DNA from 3 places in the Streptomyces sp. NBC_01622 genome. Region 3 is predicted to be linked to each of the others. Evidence: predicted binding sites of a transcription regulator. Region 3 holds the regulator's gene; each other region holds the start of a gene.
What was found. The regulator HspR, encoded in region 3, represses chaperone genes until heat shock. The targets are predictions, from matches to a motif close to TTGAGNNNNNNNNNCTCAA.
Positions count from the first base shown of each region.

Region 1 (6,225 bases), 2.2 Mb from region 3:
GCGCCTGCCGCGCGCCGCTCGCGCCACGGACGAGCTGATCGACGCCACGCTCCGTAACAAGGAGGGCGGCTTCTTCACGGCCGCCGCCGATCCGTCGGCCGCGGAACGGGCGGTGACGGGCACGCTCCCCCGCACCGAGGTCCGCGCCCTCGCCGCCCTGACGGACGGGGCGACGAGGTGGGTGGAGAAGTTCGGCAAGGGCGACTGGGCGGAGTGCCTCGCTCTCGTCCGGAAGGAGGGCGCGGCCGAGCTGGTGAGCCGGGTGCGGGCGCTGGAGCGGGCCGACGCGGAGACGCGGGCGTATCTGCGCCGGAGAAAGACGCACGACGACGCGACGGTCGTGTACGCAGAGCTGTGAGCCCTTGCTTCCGCGCCTCCCTCACTTCTCCATGACGCCGTTCAACTGGTGGAGCAGCCGGGCGAGTTCGGCGACCTCCCGGCGGTCCCAGTGGGAGAGCTGGCTGACGTAGCGGGCCCGCCGGGCCTCGCGGACGTGTGCGACGCGGCGCCGGCCCTCGTCCGTGAGGTCGACCAGCCAGGCGCGGCCGTCCGCCGGGTCCGGCTCGCGGGAGATCAGGCCCAGCTCCTCCAGGGCGCGCAGTTGGCGGGACATGGTGGCCTTGCCGACGCCGATGTAGGCGGCGAGTTCGGTGGCCCGCTGCCGCCCGTACTCGTCCAGCCGGACCAGCAGGCCGTACGCGGCGGACTCCAGGTCGGGATGGACCTCACGGGCCATCTCGCCCTGGTTGGCCCGGGCCCGCCGGAAGAGGAACGTCAACTCGCGTTCCAGGGACAGGTATTCGGGATCGGGATCCGGAATCCCGCTGTCGCTTCTGTCCTCGTCCTTGTGCACGTCAGCACCCATGTTCTGCTTTCCTGATCGTGAAAGTCGCCGCAGTTTCGCCAGTATTTCGCAGGGTGGGACCTACGTACGACGAAGGCCCGGGCCCCTCGTGAAAAGGGACCCGGGCCTTCACCTGACCGGTGGCGTCCGTCACGCCGCCACCGGAACCTCCGGGCTCGCGCCGTTCGTCGCGGGCGACAGGGCCAGCTCCAGGACCTGGCGGACGTCCGTCACCGCGTGGACGTCGAGCTTGTCCAGGACCTCGGCCGGGACGTCGTCCAGGTCGGGCTCGTTGCGCTTCGGGATGATCACCGTGGTGACCCCCGCCTGGTGCGCGGCGAGCAGCTTCTGCTTCACCCCGCCGATCGGGAGGACCCGGCCGGTCAGGGAGACCTCACCGGTCATGGCCACGTCCGTACGGACCAGCCGGCCGCTGAGCAGCGACGCGAGAGCGGTCGTCATCGTGACACCCGCGCTCGGGCCGTCCTTCGGCACCGAACCCGCCGGGAAGTGGATGTGCACGCCCCGGTCCTTCAGGTCGGCGACGGGCAGCTCCAGTTCGGCGCCGTGCGAGCGCAGGAACGACAGGGCGATCTGCGCGCTCTCCTTCATCACGTCACCGAGCTGACCGGTCAGGGTCAGACCCGCCGCGCCCGTCTCCGGGTCGGCGAGCGACGCCTCGACGTAGAGGACGTCACCGCCCGCGCCGGTGACCGCGAGGCCGGTGGCGACACCGGGGACCGCCGTACGGCGCTCCGCCGGGTCCTGGGCGGACTCGGGCACGTGGTGCGGCCGGCCGATCAGACCACGCAGATCGGCGTCGGCCACCGTGAACGGCAGCTCCCGCTCGCCCAGTTCGTGCTGCGCGGCGATCTTGCGCAGCAGCCGGGCGATCGACCGCTCCAGGGTGCGGACACCCGCCTCACGGGTGTACTCACCGGCGAGCTTGCGCAGCGCGCTCTCGTCGATGACGACCTCGTCGTCCTTGAGCCCCGCCCGCTCCAGCTGGCGCGGGAGCAGGTGGTCACGGGCGATGACGACCTTCTCGTCCTCGGTGTAGCCGTCCAGCCGGACCAGTTCCATCCGGTCGAGCAGCGCCTCGGGGATGGCCTCCAGGACGTTCGCCGTCGCGAGGAACACGACGTCGGACAGGTCGAGTTCGACCTCCAGGTAGTGGTCGCGGAAGGTGTGGTTCTGCGCGGGGTCGAGGACCTCAAGCAGAGCCGCCGCCGGGTCGCCCCGGTAGTCGGACCCCACCTTGTCGATCTCGTCCAGCAGGACCACCGGGTTCATGGACCCGGCCTCCTTGATGGCGCGGACGATACGGCCGGGCAGAGCGCCGACGTACGTACGCCGGTGACCGCGGATCTCGGCCTCGTCCCGCACACCGCCGAGCGCGACCCGCACGAACTTCCGTCCCATCGCGTGCGCGACGGACTCGCCGAGCGAGGTCTTGCCGACACCGGGCGGACCGACGAGGGCCAGTACGGCACCACCGCGCCGGCCGCCGACGACACCCAGCCCGCGCTCGCTGCGGCGCTTGCGCACGGCCAGGTACTCGGTGATGCGCGCCTTCACGTCCTCCAGACCGGCGTGCTCGGCGTCCAGGATCGCCTTGGCGCCCCGGATGTCGTACTCGTCCTCGGTCCGCTCGTTCCACGGGAGTTCGAGGACGGTGTCCAGCCACGTACGGATCCACGACCCCTCGGGCGACTGGTCGGAGGACCGCTCCAGCTTGTCGACCTCCTTGAGGGCGGCCTCGCGGACCTTCTCGGGAAGATCGGCGGCCTCGACCCGGGCGCGGTAGTCGTCGGACTCCTCGCCGTCCTTGGCCGAGTCGCCGTTCAGCTCGCGCAGCTCCTTGCGGACGGCTTCGAGCTGGCGGCGCAGCAGGAACTCGCGCTGCTGCTTGTCGACGCCTTCCTGCACGTCCTTGGCGATGGTCTCGGCAACGTCCTGCTCGGCGAGGTGGTCGCGCAGGTGCTGCGTGGCGAGCTTCAGCCGGGCCACCGGGTCGGCGGTCTCCAGCAGCTCGATCTTCTGTTCGGTAGTGAGGAAAGGTGAGTAACCGGAGTTGTCAGCGAGGGTGGACACGTCGTCAATGGCCTGCACGCGGTCGACGACCTGCCAGGCCCCCCGCTTGCGCAGCCACGCGGTGGCCAGCGCCTTGTACTCCTTCACCAGCTCGGTCACCGAGCCGGGCAGGGGTTCGGGCAGGCTCTCGTCGAGCGCGGTGCCCTCGACCCAGAGCGCGGCACCGGGACCGGTGGTGCCGGCGCCGATCTGCACGCGGCTACGGCCGCGGATCAGCGCACCCGGGTCGCCGTCGGCCAGCCGGCCGACCTGCTCGACGGTGCCGAGCACACCCGTGCTCGCGTATGTCCCGTCGATCCGTGGCACCAGCAGAACCTTGGGCTTTCCGGGCTCGGACCGGGCAGCGGCCTGGGCGGCCTCCACGGCGGCGCGTACATCGGTGTCGTTCAGGTCCAGCGGAACCACCATTCCGGGCAGCACGACCTCGTCGTCGAGCGGCAGCACGGGCAGGGTGAGCGGTGTGGACGTCGAAGCCATGATCTCCCCTTAGGCAGTCAAGTTGAGCTATGCCGACTCAATGCTTGAGCGCCTTCGATTGTTCCCCACCTGTTGTTCGCCGTGAGCGATCAGAGGGAGGGTGTCCGCCTCCGTGCAGGTCAACACGGAAACGGGTCGGGTGCTTCCCGGGAGTACGGGGGTGTTCTGCCGCTGGGAGAAAAGCCGCCTGATCTAGGCTCACAGCGCTCTGGAACAACTGCCCGAGAGTGTGGGCCGGGACATCCTGGAGCATCGGATCATCTCTGCGACCTTGCCCTGAGCCGGGACGAGTACGGCCGGGGCTTCTACTCCTGATGCAGCTCGGCCGGCCCTGGACGCGCGGGGAGGGTGGGGTGCGAAAGTGTGACACTCCGCTCCAGAAGCGTCACGCTTTTATGGAGGGGTGGGCGTGGCCACCGGGTCGGCGGGATCAGGAGAGTGTGCGGCCCAAGTACGCCAGCAACCGCGCATGCGGGGCCGCGTCCGCCGGGGCCTGGACCTCGGGGCCGAAGACGCCCGGTATGCGGTACGCGTCGAAGCCGCCCATGCCCCGCATCACCGCCAGCAGCTCCTCGCACAACTCCTCGTCCACCAGAGCCCGTTGGTCCGTCGCGACCGCCAGGTCCACGCCGTGGACGCAGATCTCCGTGAAGTGGATCAGGGCGGCCATCGGGCCGGGCAGCGCGCCGAGTGAGATGTGGACGGTGGCGTCGAGGGCACCGGGGCGGTTCCAGGCCGCGCGGTCGGTCTCGGACGCCTCCGCGTACGCGCCACGGGGATCCGCGCCCAGCCAGTCGGACTCGTGCTCGGCGCCCGGATCGGTGCCGTTCAGTTCGGCGGTGAAGATGCGCATTCCGCCCACCGTGTGGTTGAGGAGCGTCCGGGCGTCCCACTCCGCGCACGGGGTGGGGTCCGTCCACCGGCCCTCCGCAACTCCCGCCACCACAAGGCCGGTTGCCGCGAGCGCCCGCTCGATCCGCCGTACCACCGCGACCGTCTCCGCCACTTGGACCTCCCCCGTCCAGGACCGCGCTCGGCTGTCCACACCATCGCTACACCCCCGCAACGGCATTCATAGGCAACTGCCCCAAACTGCAAGCGGATTCACAGCTGAGCGAGTGCGCATACGTGAACATACGGGGACACGGGGGATGGCATGGACAAGGATCAGGAGCGGCGCGGGCCCGGCAGGCGTGCGGTCGCAGCCGGGGCCGCGGTAGTCGCTACGGCCGCGGCGATCCCGGCCGTCCTCCACGCGACAAAGGGTGACCAGCACACCTCCCCGGCCGAACCGGCCACCCCTGTACGGAACTTCGCCTCCCCAACTCCCCGCACCCGCAGCCGGGGCGACGACCGCCCCAACATCCTCCTCGTCGTCACGGACGACCAGCCCAAGGACACCGAGTGGGCGACCCCGCAGACCGTGGACTGGCTCGGCGACCACGGCGTCACCTTCGAGCGGGCGCACGCCAACACCCCGCTGTGCGCGCCCTCCCGCGCCTCGATCATGTCGGGCCGCTACGCCCACAACCACGGCGTCCTGGACACCCGCCACCCCTACCACCTGGACCAACACACCACCGTGCAGCGGCAGTTGCACAACTCCGGCTACCGCACCGGCCTGTTCGGCAAGTACCTGAACTACTGGCACACCGGCGACAACCCGCCCCACTTCGACGAGTGGCTGCTCCAGGAACCGGTGGCGTACTACAACGGCCATTACAACGACGGCGGGACCGTCCGGAACATCCCCGGCTACAACACCACCGTCATCAAGAACCGCGCCCTCGCCTTCCTGGAGAACTCCCGCACGGACCGGCGGCCGTGGTTCGCCTACGTCGCCACGCGCAGCGCGCACGAACTGAACATCCCGGAGAAGAAGTACGCCCGCACACGCGTCCCCGAGTGGCCGGGGCGGCCGTCCGTCTTCGAGACCGACAAGGCCGACAAGCCCGCGTTCCTGCGCCACGCGAAGCACGGTCTGACCGCCGGACAGGCCCTGCGCGCCCGCCAGTTGAGGACCCTGCTGTCGGTGGACGACGCGATGCGCGACTTCCGCGACCAACTGCGGTCGCTCGGTCAGCTGGAGAACACGCTCGTGCTGTACACCAGCGATCACGGGCTGTGCTGGGGCGACCACGGCTGGCTGCGCAAGTCGGTGCCGTACCGGCCGAGTCTGGAGGTGCCGTTCCAGCTGTCGTGGCCGGCCCGGGGCCTCGACAGGGGCACCTCCGACGATCGTCTCACCGGTCACGTCGACCTCGCGCCCACCCTCCTCGACGCGGCCGGCCTCACCCCGGACACCCCGCACGACGGCCACTCGCTCCTCGGCACCGGCGACCGGGACCATCTGCTCGCCGAGTGGTGGTGGAACCGGCAGGACAAGGAGCCGATCCACACCTGGGCGACGTACATCGGCAGGTCGGAGCAGTACACGGAGTACTACCGCACCCGTCTCGACCAGAACGGCCTGCCCACGGACGGCGACGGCAAGGTGGTCTTCCGCGAGTACTACGACCTGCGCGCCGACCCCTACCAGCTCACCAACAAGCTGCACGGAGCAACCCCCGTGCAGGAAGCGCGACTTGGCATCCCGGCATTGGCGAAGGGGCTGAACGCGGCCAGACGGGCGGGGAGTTAGACCGGGGCCACCTCGACCCGGGCCACCTCGACCCGAGCCAGCCGAACCATCCGCCCGGCCCGCTGCCAGCGCCGTATCAACGGCCAGGTCGCGACGCCTATCGCGAGCGAGATCAGATGGCCCCAGTTCGTCATGGGGTCGGTGAACGCGATCAGGTCGGTGACCAGTG
Region 1 is NZ_CP109293.1:3,950,958-3,957,182, forward strand. It holds gene OH768_RS17605 (protein phosphatase 2C domain-containing protein) at 1-358, shown strand, start outside; gene OH768_RS17610 (MarR family winged helix-turn-helix transcriptional regulator) at 380-865, opposite strand; gene lon (endopeptidase La) at 995-3,415, opposite strand; gene OH768_RS17620 (TIGR03086 family metal-binding protein) at 3,846-4,421, opposite strand; gene OH768_RS17625 (sulfatase) at 4,572-6,056, shown strand; partial or broken gene OH768_RS17630 (rhomboid-like protein) at 6,053-6,225, opposite strand, start outside.
Region 1: a site for HspR is predicted at 3,438-3,456, ahead of lon (endopeptidase La). Genes of this name have one in related genera too.

Region 2 (6,225 bases), 3.9 Mb from region 3:
CACCTCGGCTTCGGCCACGTCCCCGGCGCCAACGGCGAGCGCGAACAGCCCGACCGCTTCGACCTCGCCGCCCGCTGCATCGTCGTCAACCGCTTCCTGCTCACCTTCCCCGTGGGCCGCACCCCCGAAGACCTGCCCGCCGCCTACCCCGCGGGCGACGAGGAACAACTCGCGGCCCGCTGGCGACGCGACGGCATCCCGGCCGCCTACGAACACTGCGGTACGGCGGGCAGCGCCCCCGACCAGCGGCTCGTACCGTGGCAGGGCTGGCCCGGGACCCCCGTGGACTGGCAGATCGCCTTCGCGAGCGCCCTCACCCGGACCATGTCCGTCGCCATGGACCTCGCCGGCGGTCGCCGCGACTCGATGTACGGCGGCCCGACCCGGCTGCACCCCTGGGAGCGCGCCCTGAGCTGGTTCGTCTCCAACTACCCGCTGCTCGGCGGCATCGCGGCCGGCATCACCCTGGTCGCCGACGCCGAACTCGCCCGCGCCCACGGCATCTCCGTCGCCGCCGTCGACACCGAGGCCGCCGAGATCTACATCAACCCGCTGCGTCAATTCGACGACGAGGAATGGCGGTTCGTCCTCGCCCACGAGATGCTGCACGCCGCCCTGCGCCACGGCGACCGCTGCGGCACCCGCGACCCGTTCCTCTTCAACGTCGCCGCCGACTACGTCATCAACGGCTGGCTGCGCGAGATGGACATCGGCACGATGCCCGAAGGCCTGCTGTACGACCCGGAGTTGAAGGACCTCTCCGCCGAGGAGGTCTACGACCGGATCACCGCCGACCTGCGCCGCACCCGCCGCCTGGCCACCCTGCGCGGCAAGGGCACCGGCGACATCCTCGGCGGGCCGCTCGGCAGCGCGCGCGACTACGTCGACCTCGACGAGTTCTACCGGCGCGGTCTCGCCCGCGGCCTGGACCTGCACCAGCAGCACGAACGCGGCTTCCTGCCCGGCGGGTTGGTCGAGGAGATCCGCGCGCTCAGCCATCCACCCCTGCCCTGGGACGCCCAACTCGCCCGCTGGTTCGACGAGTTCGTGCCCCGCCCCGAGCCCGTACGGTCGTACGCCCGCCCCTCGCGCCGCCAGTCCTCCACCCCCGACATCCCGCGCGCCGGGCACTACTTCCCGCCCGAGGAGATCGCACGCTGCACCTTCGGCGTCGTCCTCGACACCTCCGGCTCCATGGACCGCACCCTCCTCGGCAAAGCACTGGGCGCGATCGCCTCGTACGCCGAGGCCCGCGACGTACCGGCGGCCCGGGTCGTGTTCTGCGACGCGGCCCCGCACGACGCGGGCTATGTGCCGGTCACCGACATCGCCGGCCGGGTGCGCGTGCACGGGCGCGGCGGCACCGTACTGCAGCCCGGGATCGACCTGTTGCACCGCGCCGACGACTTCCCGCCGGGGGCGCCCGTCCTCGTCATCACCGACGGCGGGTGCGATGTGCTGCGGGTGCGGCGCGAGCACGCCTATCTGATTCCACCAGGCGCTCGCCTGCCGTTCACCCCGCGTGGGCCGGTCTTCCGGGTGCGCTGAACCGGAATGTGATCGGATGGCTCCGTACGACATCCGCGTCGAAAGGAATCATCGTGGCAACCACGCGCACCGCACACACCGTCTGGGAAGGCGAACTCATCAAGGGCAGCGGCGAGGTCACGTTCGACTCGTCAGGCATCGGTGTGCAGCCGGTGACGTGGGCGTCGCGCGCCGAGCAGGCCAACGGCAGGACCAGCCCCGAGGAGCTGATCGCAGCCGCCCACTCCAGCTGCTTCTCCATGGCTCTGTCGCACGGCCTCACCGGCGCGGGCACCCCGCCCACCCGCCTGGAGACCAAGGCCGATGTCACCTTCCAGCCCGGCGAGGGCATCACCGGCATCCACCTCACCGTCCGCGGCGAGGTCCCCGGCCTGGACGCGGAGGGCTTCGCGGCCGCCGCCGAGGACGCCAAGAAGAACTGCCCGGTCAGCCAGGCGCTCGCGGGTACGACGATCACGCTGACGGTGGAATCCGCCTGACCCCGGCTCCCTCTCCCACCTCGATGCCGCACCCGGAAAACGGGTGCGGCATTGACTTTCCGCCACTCAAGTTTTGTGCTGGAGATCGGGCAGCACCTGGCGGAAGGGGACGGCTATGGGACGCGCGGTCGGAATCGATCTGGGGACCACGAACTCGGTGGTCGCGGTGCTGGAGGGCGGGGAGGCGACGGTCGTCGCCAACGCCGAGGGAGCGAGGACCACACCCTCGGTCGTGGCCTTCGCCAAGAACGGCGAGGTATTGGTCGGCGAGGTCGCCAAACGGCAGGCCGTGACGAACATCGAGCGCACCGCGCGCTCGGTGAAACGCCACATGGGCAGCGCCGACTGGCGCTTCCCGGACACGGGCGCCATCGACGGAACGCGGTACCGCGCCCAGGAGCTGTCCGCACGCGTACTGCAGAAACTGAAACGGGACACGGAGGCCTACCTCGGCGAGGACGTCACCGACGCGGTGATCACCGTCCCCGCCTACTTCGACGACTCCCAGCGCCAGGCCACCAAGGAGGCCGGCGAGATCGCGGGCCTCAAGGTCCTGCGGATCATCAACGAACCGACCGCCGCCGCCCTCGCCTACGGCCTCGACCGCGGCGAGGAACAGACCGTCCTCGTCTTCGACCTCGGCGGCGGCACCTTCGACGTCTCCCTCCTGGAGATCGGCGACGGCGTCATCGAGGTCAAGGCCACCAACGGCGACACCCACCTCGGCGGCGACGACTGGGACCAGCGGGTCATGGAGTACCTGGTCAAGAAGTTCCAGGGCCAGTACGGCATCGACCTCGGCAAGGACAAGATGGCGCTCCAACGCCTGCGCGAGGGCGCCGAGAAGGCCAAGATCGAACTCTCCTCGGCCGCCGAGACGACGATCAACCTGCCCTACATCACCGCCTCCGCCGACGGCCCGCTGCACCTCGACGAGAAGCTGACCCGCGCCCAGTTCCAGGAACTCACCGCCGATCTCCTCGACCGCTGCAAGACCCCCTTCCACCAGGCCGTCAAGGACGCCGGCGTCAAACTCTCCGCCGTCGACCACGTCATCCTCGTCGGCGGCTCGACCCGGATGCCCGCCGTCACCGACCTCGTCAAGGAACTCACCGGCAAGGACCCGCACAAGGGCGTCAACCCCGACGAGGTCGTGGCGGTCGGCGCCGCACTCCAGGCCGGAGTCATCCGCGGCGACGTGAAGGACGTCCTCCTCCTCGACGTCACCCCGCTGTCCCTGGGCATCGAGACCAAGGGCGGCATCATGACCAAACTCATCGAACGCAACACGACCATCCCGACCCGGCGTTCGGAGATCTTCACCACCGCCACCGACAACCAGCCCTCGGTCGGCATCCAGGTCTACCAAGGCGAGCGCGAAATCGCCGCGTACAACAAGAAGTTGGGCGTCTTCGACCTCACCGGCCTGCCGCCCGCCCCGCGCGGCGTCCCGCAGATCGAGGTCGCCTTCGACATCGACGCCAACGGCATCATGCACGTCTCGGCCAAGGACCTGGCGACCGGCCGCGAACAGAAGATGACCGTCACCGGCGGCTCCGCGCTCCCCAAGGACGACATCGACCGCATGATGCGCGAGGCCGAACAGTACGCGGAGGAGGACCGCAGGCGCCGCGAGGCCGCCGAGACCCGCAACCAGGCCGAACAACTCGTCTACCAGACCGAGAAGTTCGTCCGCGAGAACGAGGAACGCATCCCGGCCGACACCAGGTCCGAGGTCGCGGCGGCGGCCACGCAGGTCAAGACCCTCCTGGAAGGCGAGTCCGACACCGCCGAGTTGCGCGCCGCCGTCGAGAACCTCGCCACCGTCAGCCAGCGCATGGGCCAGGCCATGTACGCCCAGGCCGCCCAAGAGTCCCCGACGGAACAGACGGAGACCCCCACGGAACACACCTCACCCCAGGAGGAGGAAGGCGTCGTCGACGCGGAGATCGTCGACGACGAACGCGAGGCGAAGGGCGGCGCGGCCTAGCTCACGGTCCGCCCGCCGGACGCGGTCGGCAAGGTGGCGCAGACGGCGTCCAGGACGGACGCGTACGGCGTGCCGAAGTCGGCCAGCCGGGCGCGGAGTCGGTCCAGCGCGGTGCGGTACTCGGTGAGCAGGCCGAGGTTGCCGGTGCGGGACGTGAACTCCAGGACCGCGGGCAGGAAGTCGGGCAGCTCCTCGCCGGTGAACTCCAGCCCGTGCGCGCGGTAAAGCTCCTTGAAGCAGACCAGGGACATACCGTGCGCGCGGGTGTCGCCGCCGTGCCACCGGCTCAGGTACAGGCTGTGCCGGTTCTCGGGGCCGAAGACCTCGACATAGTGCGCGGCCAGTTCCCGCGGCGGCGTGAGGGCCGCGTGGTCGGCGAAGCCCCGCAGCTGCGGGGCGGCTTCGCGCAGCAGCGGGAGCCGGGCGCGGAAGTCGTCGTCGGGGAAGGTCAGGCAGAGCGCGGCCGCCTGGTACAGCACGGCGTCCGAGGGCATCAGGCCTCCATCGCGTGGACGTGTGCGGCGGCGACGAGTTCGATGGCCTCGTCCCAGGCGGCTACAGGATCCTGTATACGATATTCGCCTGTGTCCCACGGTGCCTGGCCGGCCCGGCGGGCGGTGTCCACGTGTCCGTCACCTGCGCTCCCTTGCTCGCCCATGGTGTCGAACCTAGGGCGGGGCAGGGGAGCGCACCCGTTCACAGCAGCCGTACGGGTCAGTGCTTGACGGCGACCCCACCGTAGACCGGGACGATGCCCTCCGCCTGGGCGGCCACGTCCTCCGGCTCCGGGCGCCAGCCGTAGACGGCGATCACGCCCGGGCCGAGCAGCTCCAGGCCGTCGAAGAAGCGCGAGAACTCGGCCAGCGAGCGCGGGTGGAACGGGGTACCGCTGCGCCGGAAGTGCTCGGCCGCCTTCCCGATGGCCTCGGGGCTGAGATCCGGGGTGACCTGCGACAACACCACATAGCTGCCCGGGACGAGGACGTCGACGTACCCCTTGAGCAGGCCGTACACGTCGTCGCCGTCGGGGTCGTCGCCCAGATAGTGGGTGAGCGCGACCAGCGACAGCGCGACCGGCTGCGTGAAGTCGAGGGTCTCGCCGGCCAGCCGCAGGATCGTGTCCGGGTCGCGGACGTCGGCGTGCACGTACTCGGTGCTGCCCTCGGGCGCTCCGTGCAGCAGCGCCTCCGCGTGCCGCAGCACGATCGGGTCGTTGTCCGCGTACACGACCTTCGCATCCGGGGCGACACTCTGCGCCACCTGGTGGAGGTTCGGCTCGGTGGGGATACCCGTGCCGATGTCCAGGAACTGGCGTATCCCGGCCTCGGCGGCGGTCCGCGTCGCCCGGTGCATGAACCGGCGGTTGGCCCGCGCCCCGCGCACCGCCGTACCGTCCGAGGCGAGGATCCGGCGCGCCAGCTCCTCGTCCACCGGGTAGTTGTCCTTGCCGCCGAGCCACCAGTCGTACACCCGCGCCGGATGCGGCCGGCTGGTGTCGATACGGGTGGGCGCGGCTTCGGATCCGGTCATGCGGTGTCGTCTCCTCTGGAGTCCGGGTCGGTGTGCTGTGCCGGGAACCGCGCTGGGTACGGGCCGTGCTCAGAAGGTCTCGCGGTAGTCCCGCAGGATCTTCTTGGTGCGCTGGGCGGACGCGGCGTGCGCCGTCATGTGGTCGAGGACCTCCAGATGCGCGGAGACCTCGGTACGGGAGTCCAGATACAGGGCGCCGGTCAGGTACTCGGTGAACACCATGTCGGGCAGCTCCGGTTCGTCGAAACGGAACAGCGAGAACGGGGCGTACGTCCCCGGGTGCGGGCCGTTCTCGAACTCCGCGACCTGGAGCGTGACCCGGTCGCGCTCGCCGAACTCCAGGAGTTTGTCCAGCTGTTCGCGCATCACCTCGCCGCGCATGCTCACCGGACGCCGCAACACCGTCTCGTCCATGATCACCCACAGGTGCGGCGGATTGTCCCGCTCCAACAGCCCCTGGCGCGCCATCCGCAGGGACACATGCCGCTCGATGGTCTCCGGACCGGTCTGCCCGATCGTCCCGGCCTCCATCACGGCACGCGCGTAGTCCTCGGTCTGCAACAGGCCGGGCACGAAGTGCGGTTCGTACGAACGGATCAGCCCGGCCGCGCCCTCCAGGCTCACATACAGGCTGAACCACTCCGGCAGCACATCGTGGAACCGCTGCCACCAACCCGG
Region 2 is NZ_CP109293.1:2,263,764-2,269,988, reverse strand. It holds gene OH768_RS10420 (DUF2201 family putative metallopeptidase) at 1-1,548, shown strand, start outside; gene OH768_RS10415 (OsmC family protein) at 1,602-2,027, shown strand; gene dnaK (molecular chaperone DnaK) at 2,143-4,017, shown strand; gene narJ (nitrate reductase molybdenum cofactor assembly chaperone) at 4,014-4,511, opposite strand; gene OH768_RS10400 (SAM-dependent methyltransferase) at 4,732-5,547, opposite strand; gene OH768_RS10395 (helix-turn-helix domain-containing protein) at 5,617-6,225, opposite strand, start outside.
Region 2: a site for HspR is predicted at 2,079-2,097, ahead of dnaK (molecular chaperone DnaK). Genes of this name have one in related genera too.

Region 3 (6,225 bases):
TGCTCTACTTCACCGGCCACGGCCTCAAGGACGACGAGGGCCAGCTCCACCTCGCCACGGCCGACACCCGCCGCGACAACCTGCTGTTCACCTCGCTGCCCGCCGAACGGATCGACCGGGCGATGACGGCCTGCATGTCACGCCGTCAGGTACTGATCCTCGACTGCTGCTACAGCGGCGCCTTCCCGGCCGCCCGGCTGGCCGCCAAGGGCGACACCGACGTGCGGACCCTGGACAAGTTCCACGGCCGCGGCCGTACGGTGCTCACCGCCTCCGACGCCACCCAGTACTCCTTCGAGGGCGACCGGGTCAGCGGCAGTGCCCCGCAGTCCGTCTTCACCCGCCATCTGGTGCGGGGCCTGCGCGACGGCAGCGCCGACCTCGACGGGGACGGCGACATCACCCTCGACGAGCTGTACTCCTACGTCCACGACCACGTCGTGGCCGAACTGCCGCACCAGCGGCCCAAGAAACAGGAGAACGTCGAGGGCCGTATCGTCATCGCCCGGAACGTCAACTGGGCGCTGCCCGCGCAGATCCGGGTCGCGCTGGACAGCCCGATCGCCCTGGTACGGCTCGGCGCCGTGGAGCCACTCGCCCACCTGCGCCGCTTCGGCAACGCGACGGTGCGCCACCGCGCGGAGGAGGAACTCCGGCGCCTGACGGAGGACGACAGCCGCAGCGTGTCGGGCGCGGCGGCAGCACATCTCCAGGACGGGCCTGCCGCCGAGGCCCCGGCCGCCCCGCCGGTCACCGCGCCAACACCCGCCCCCGCCAAGGCGGTTCCCGCGCCCGCGCCGACTCCCGCCCCCGCCAAGGCAGTTCCCCCGCCCCCGGCGCCCGGCACCGAGTTGTGGAGCTTCCAGACCGACAACTGCGTGCGGTCCACACCGACCGTGGTGGACGGGGTGGTGTACGTGGGCGGCGACGGCGGCTCCCTGCACGCCGTGGACGCGGCCACCGGGCGGCGGCGCTGGAGCCGCGCACTCAACGGCGGCCCCGTACGGTCGACCCCGGCCGTCCGCGGCGATCTCGTGTACGCCACCGCCGGCCGGACCCTGTACGCGACCGACACGGGCACCGGACAGGGGCGCTGGGACTTCGCCGAGCAGAGGACGGGCGTGTCCGCGACGGTGGGAATCGTCGCCGACCGGGTGTGCGTCGGCAACAGCGGCACGCTGTACGCGCTGGACGCCGAACACGGCACCCCGCACTGGCGCTACGCCGTCGGCATGACGGCGCTCCAGTGGGTCGCGATGGACGGTCCGCTGGCGATCATCGGCAACCAGGGCAACCACGTGTACGCCCTCGACGCCTACACCCGGCGCAAGAAGTGGAGCGTCCGCGTCGTGGACAGCCCCGTCTCCGGCCCCTCCGCCCTGTCCGACGGAATCCTCTACGTCGGCAACCAGCGCGGCGAGGTGCACGCCCTCGACACCGCGAACGGGCAGCGGAAGTGGCGCCACGACACCGGCAGCGCCGTCCGCTCGGCCCCCACGGTCGCGAACGGCACGGTCTACGTGGGAAACGACGACGAGCGCCTGTACGCCCTCGACGCGGCCACCGGCGAGGTCCAGTGGCGCTTCACGGCCATGGGCCCGGTCCGCACCACCCCGGCGGTCACCGGCACCGCCGTCCACTTCGGCAGCGACGACGGCAGCGTCTACGCCGTGGACACCGTCACCGGCCGGGAGCGCTGGCGCTTCCCGACCGGCGGGCCCGTGGTCTCCTCGCCGGTCGTCGTCGACGGAGTGCTCTACGTGGGCAGCGACGACACCCGGCTCCACGCCGTCTTGGCCGCCGACTGAACCCGCCCTACTTCAGGTTGTCCGCCGCGCACGCCGACTTGTACTTGCTGGTGCAGATGTCGGAGATCTTGTAGATCCCGTCCGCGACCACCGTCGACTTGATGTTGTCCTTCGTCAGCGCGACCACGGACACCAGCTGCGAGGGGATCTTCTTGTTGGTGGGGCTGTCCACCGAGTCACGGGTGAGGGCGTCGAACTCGATGTCCCGGCCCTGCACCTTGGCGACCGCGATCTTCGCGGCGGCCTCGGCCAGGTCGGGGTAAGGCTTGTAGACGCTCATGTACTGCTCGCCGGTCACGATCCGCTGCACGGCGGGGAGTTCGGCGTCCTGGCCGGTGATGGGCGGCATCTGCGTCACGCCCGCGTTCTGCAGGGCCTTGATGATGCCGCCGGCCATCGCGTCGTTGGCGGAGTACACCGCGGCGATGTTGTCCTTGCCGAGCTTGTCGATCGCCTTGGTCATCTCCGACTGGGCGATGACCGGGTCCCAGGCCTTGGTGTCGTAGCTCGCGGCGACCGTCACCTTGCCCTGCAGCTCGGACAGCGCCCCCGCCTTGAACACCCCTGCGTTGGGGTCGGTCGGCGAGCCGTTGATCATGACGACCTTGTCGGAGGTGTCCACATTGCTGCCGAGCGCCTCGACCAGGGAGCGGCCCTGCACCTCGCCGACGAGTTCGCCGTCGAAGGAGACGTACGCGTCGATCGGCCCCTCGGCCAGGCGGTCGTAGGCGATGACCGGGATGCCGGCGGCCTTGGCCTTCTTCACCATGGGCAGGATGAGGTGCGAGTCGACGGCGTCGAGCACGATGATGTCGACCTTCTGGTCGATCATCGCCTGCATCTGCTTGTCCTGGGCGCTCGCGACACCGCCGGCGTTCTGGTACTCGGCCTTGCCCTTCTTGTCGGTGAGTTCACTGACCGTCGACTTGATGATCGGGAAGTCGAACTCCGCGTACCGCGTGTTCGTCTTCTCCGGCATCAGGACGCCCACCGTGATGTCGTTGCCCTTGGCCGGGGTGGCGTCCGAGCTGCTCCCCGACGAGTTGAGCACGCCACAGGCGGCCAGGGGCAGGGCCAGCGAGGACGCGGCCACGGATATGGCGATACGACGCATTGGGTTGCTCACTTCTGGTGCCGTCCGGACGTGGGTGCAGCATTGCAACCCAGGTGACTGAAAAGCCAACGCGGCAGCGGCCATCGGCGTCAAGCGGAACTACTTAACGAGATGGCAACATCACGTTCCGTTTGTATGTGGAGACCTTGCGGAATCCCATCCAAACGCTCTTTACCGACCCTCCACTCAACGGGAGTTCATGAGTGGGCAAAGATCGCACAACCGTGCAGGGGCCCGGAGGCGGGTGAGCCTCCGGGCCCCTGCACGGTTGTGCGCGCGTCAGTCCGAGGACTGCCGCTTCGGCCGCCACACCACCAGCGCGCTGGTCTGCTGGACCTCCTGATACGGCACCAGGTCCCGGCGGTAGGAGGCGTGCACGGCGGCCTCGCGCTGCTGCATCGTCGCCGCCGCTCCCTCGACCGCCGCCTGGAGTTCGGCGACGCGCTGCTGGAGCGCCACGACCTGGTTCTCCAGCTCGATGATGCGCTTGATGCCCGCCAGGTTGATGCCCTCGGTCTGCGACAACTGCTGGACGGTGCGCAGCAGTTCGATGTCGCGGGCCGAGTAGCGCCGGCCCCGCCCGGCCGTGCGGTCCGGGGAGACCAGGCCGAGGCGGTCGTACTGGCGCAGCGTCTGCGGGTGCAGACCGGAGAGCTGGGCCGCCACCGAGATGACGTAGACCGGGGTCTCCTCGGTCAGCTCGTACGGGTTGCGTCGACGGCCGTCCATCTCTGTCATGCTCCCTTCGCGGCCTGGAACAGCTCCGCCCGCGGGTCCTCACCCGCGGTGGCCTCTCTGTACGCCTCAAGCGCGTCACGAGCATTCCCCGTGACGTCCTTGGGGACACTCACCTCGACGGTCACGAGGAGATCGCCCCGGGTGCCGTCCTTGCGGAAGGCGCCCTTGCCGCGGGCCCGCATGGTACGGCCGTTGGGCGTGCCCGGCGGCAGCTTCAGCGTCACCGGCGGCCCGCCCAGGGTGGGCACCCTGACCTCGCCGCCCAGCGCCGCCTCGGCGAACGTCACCGGGACCGTCACCGTCAGGTTGTCGTCCCTGCGGCCGAACACGGGGTGCGTGTCGACGTGCACCATGACGTACAAGTCGCCCGCGGGGCCGCCCCGTTCACCCGGTGCACCCTTGCCGCGCAGCCGGATGCGCTGGCCGTCGGTGACCCCCGCGGGGATCCGGACCTGCATGGTCCGCGACGACTTGGCGCGCCCGCTGCCCTTGCACTCGGCGCACGGGTGCTCGGCGATCAGGCCCCGGCCCTTGCAGTCCGGGCACGGGTCCGTGAGCGAGAAACCGCCGCCGGAGCCGCGCGCCACCTGGCCGGTGCCGACACAGGTCGGGCACACGCGCGGTGTGCCGTTCTTGTCGCCGGTGCCCGAACAGGCCTTGCAGGGCTGCTGCGAGGACATCCGCAGCGGGACCGTGGCTCCTTCGATGGCCTCCGTGAAGCTGAGCGTGACCTCGGACTCGATGTCCTGGCCGCGCCTGGGCTGGGTCCGGGTCGTGCCCGCGCCGCCCCGGTTGAACAAGCCGCCGAACACGTCCCCGATCCCGCCGCCGAATCCGCCGGCACCCCCGGCGCCGCCGCCCTGCGCACCGCCTCCGAAGAGGTCGCCCAGGTCGAAGTTGAAGTTGCCGGCGCCCGCGCCGCCCGGCCCCGGGCGGAAGCCGCCGTTGCCGAACAGCGCGCGGGCGTCGTCGTACTCCTTGCGCTTCTTGGGGTCACCGAGGATGTCGTTGGCCTCGGAGATCTCCTTGAAGCGCTCCTCGGCCTTGGCGTTGCCCTTGTTGGCGTCCGGGTGGAACTCGCGGGCGAGCTTCCGGTACGCCTTCTTGATCTCGGCCTCGGTGGCGTCCTTGGGCACGCCGAGGACCTTGTAGTAGTCCTTCTCGATGAAGTCCTTGGTGCTCATCCTCGACGTCCCTCCTTCCGCCCGGTGTCTGCGTCAGCCCTCCTCAGGGCCGTTGTCCTTCTCGTCGCCGGCCTCGGACTCGTCCTCGGCCTTGACCGCCTGCGCACCGGGCTGCGGTTCGGCCACGGCCACCCGCGCGGGGCGGATGGTGCGCTCGCCGATGCGATACCCGGGCTGCAGGATCGCCACGCAGGTCGTCTCGGTGACGTCCGGCGCGTACGAGTGCATCAGGGCCTCGTGGATCGTCGGGTCGAAGGGCTCGCCCTCCTTGCCGAACTGCTGCAGTCCCATCTTCGCCGCGGCGGTCTCCAGCGACTCCGCCACCGACTTGAAACCGCCGACGAGTTCACCGTGTTCCCGCGCGCGGCCGATGTCGTCGAGCGTGGGCATCAGCTCGGTCAGGAGGTTCGCCACGGCGATCTCCTTGACCGCGACCCGGTCGCGCTCGACCCGGCGGCGGTAGTTCTGGAACTCGGCCTGGAGCCGCTGGAGGTCCGCGGTGCGCTCTTCGAGCGCCTTGCGCACCTGGTCCAGCTGGGCCGTCAGACCGGCGATCTGTGCACTTGCGTCCCCTGCCGGGGCCGCCCCCTCCCCCGTGGAGGGGGAGGCGGCCTTCGGCTCGGCGTCTTCGGGGGTGGCGCCGGAGGGGACGTCGGGCTTCTCGTCGAAGCCCGGGGTCTCCTCCGTCACGCGGCACCGTCCTTGCGCTCGTCGTCCACGATCTCGGCGTCCACCACGTCGTCGTCCGCCTTGGGCGCCTCGGCACCCGGGGCGTCGCCGCCCGCGGCCTGCCCGGCCTGGGCGTCGGCGTACATGGCCTGGCCGACCTTCTGCGAGACCGCGGCGACCTTCTCGGTGGCGGTGCGGATCTCGGCGGTGTCCTCGCCCTTGAGCGCGGCCTTCAGCTCCTCGACGGCGGCCTCGACCTCGGTCTTGACGTCGCCGGGGACCTTGTCCTCGTTGTCCTTGAGGAACTTCTCCGTCTGGTAGACGAGCTGCTCGCCCTGGTTGCGGGACTCGGCGGCCTCGCGGCGGCGGTGGTCCTCGTCCGCGTACTGCTCGGCCTCCTGGCGCATGCGGTCGACCTCGTCCTTCGGCAGCGAGGAGCCGCCGGTGACGGTCATCTTCTGCTCCTTGCCGGTGCCGAGGTCCTTGGCCGTGACATGCATGATGCCGTTGGCGTCGATGTCGAAGGAGACCTCGATCTGCGGGACACCGCGCGGGGCCGGCGGCAGACCGGTCAGCTCGAACATCCCGAGCTTCTTGTTGTACGCCGCGATCTCGCGCTCGCCCTGGTAGACCTGGATCTGCACGGAGGGCTGGTTGTCCTCGGCGGTGGTGAAGATCTCGGACCGCTTGGTCGGGATCGTCGTGTTCCGCT
Region 3 is NZ_CP109293.1:6,121,195-6,127,419, reverse strand. It holds gene OH768_RS28155 (PQQ-binding-like beta-propeller repeat protein) at 1-1,808, shown strand, start outside; gene OH768_RS28150 (sugar ABC transporter substrate-binding protein) at 1,816-2,922, opposite strand; gene OH768_RS28145 (heat shock protein transcriptional repressor HspR) at 3,202-3,651, opposite strand; gene dnaJ (molecular chaperone DnaJ) at 3,657-4,844, opposite strand; gene grpE (nucleotide exchange factor GrpE) at 4,878-5,534, opposite strand; gene dnaK (molecular chaperone DnaK) at 5,531-6,225, opposite strand, start outside.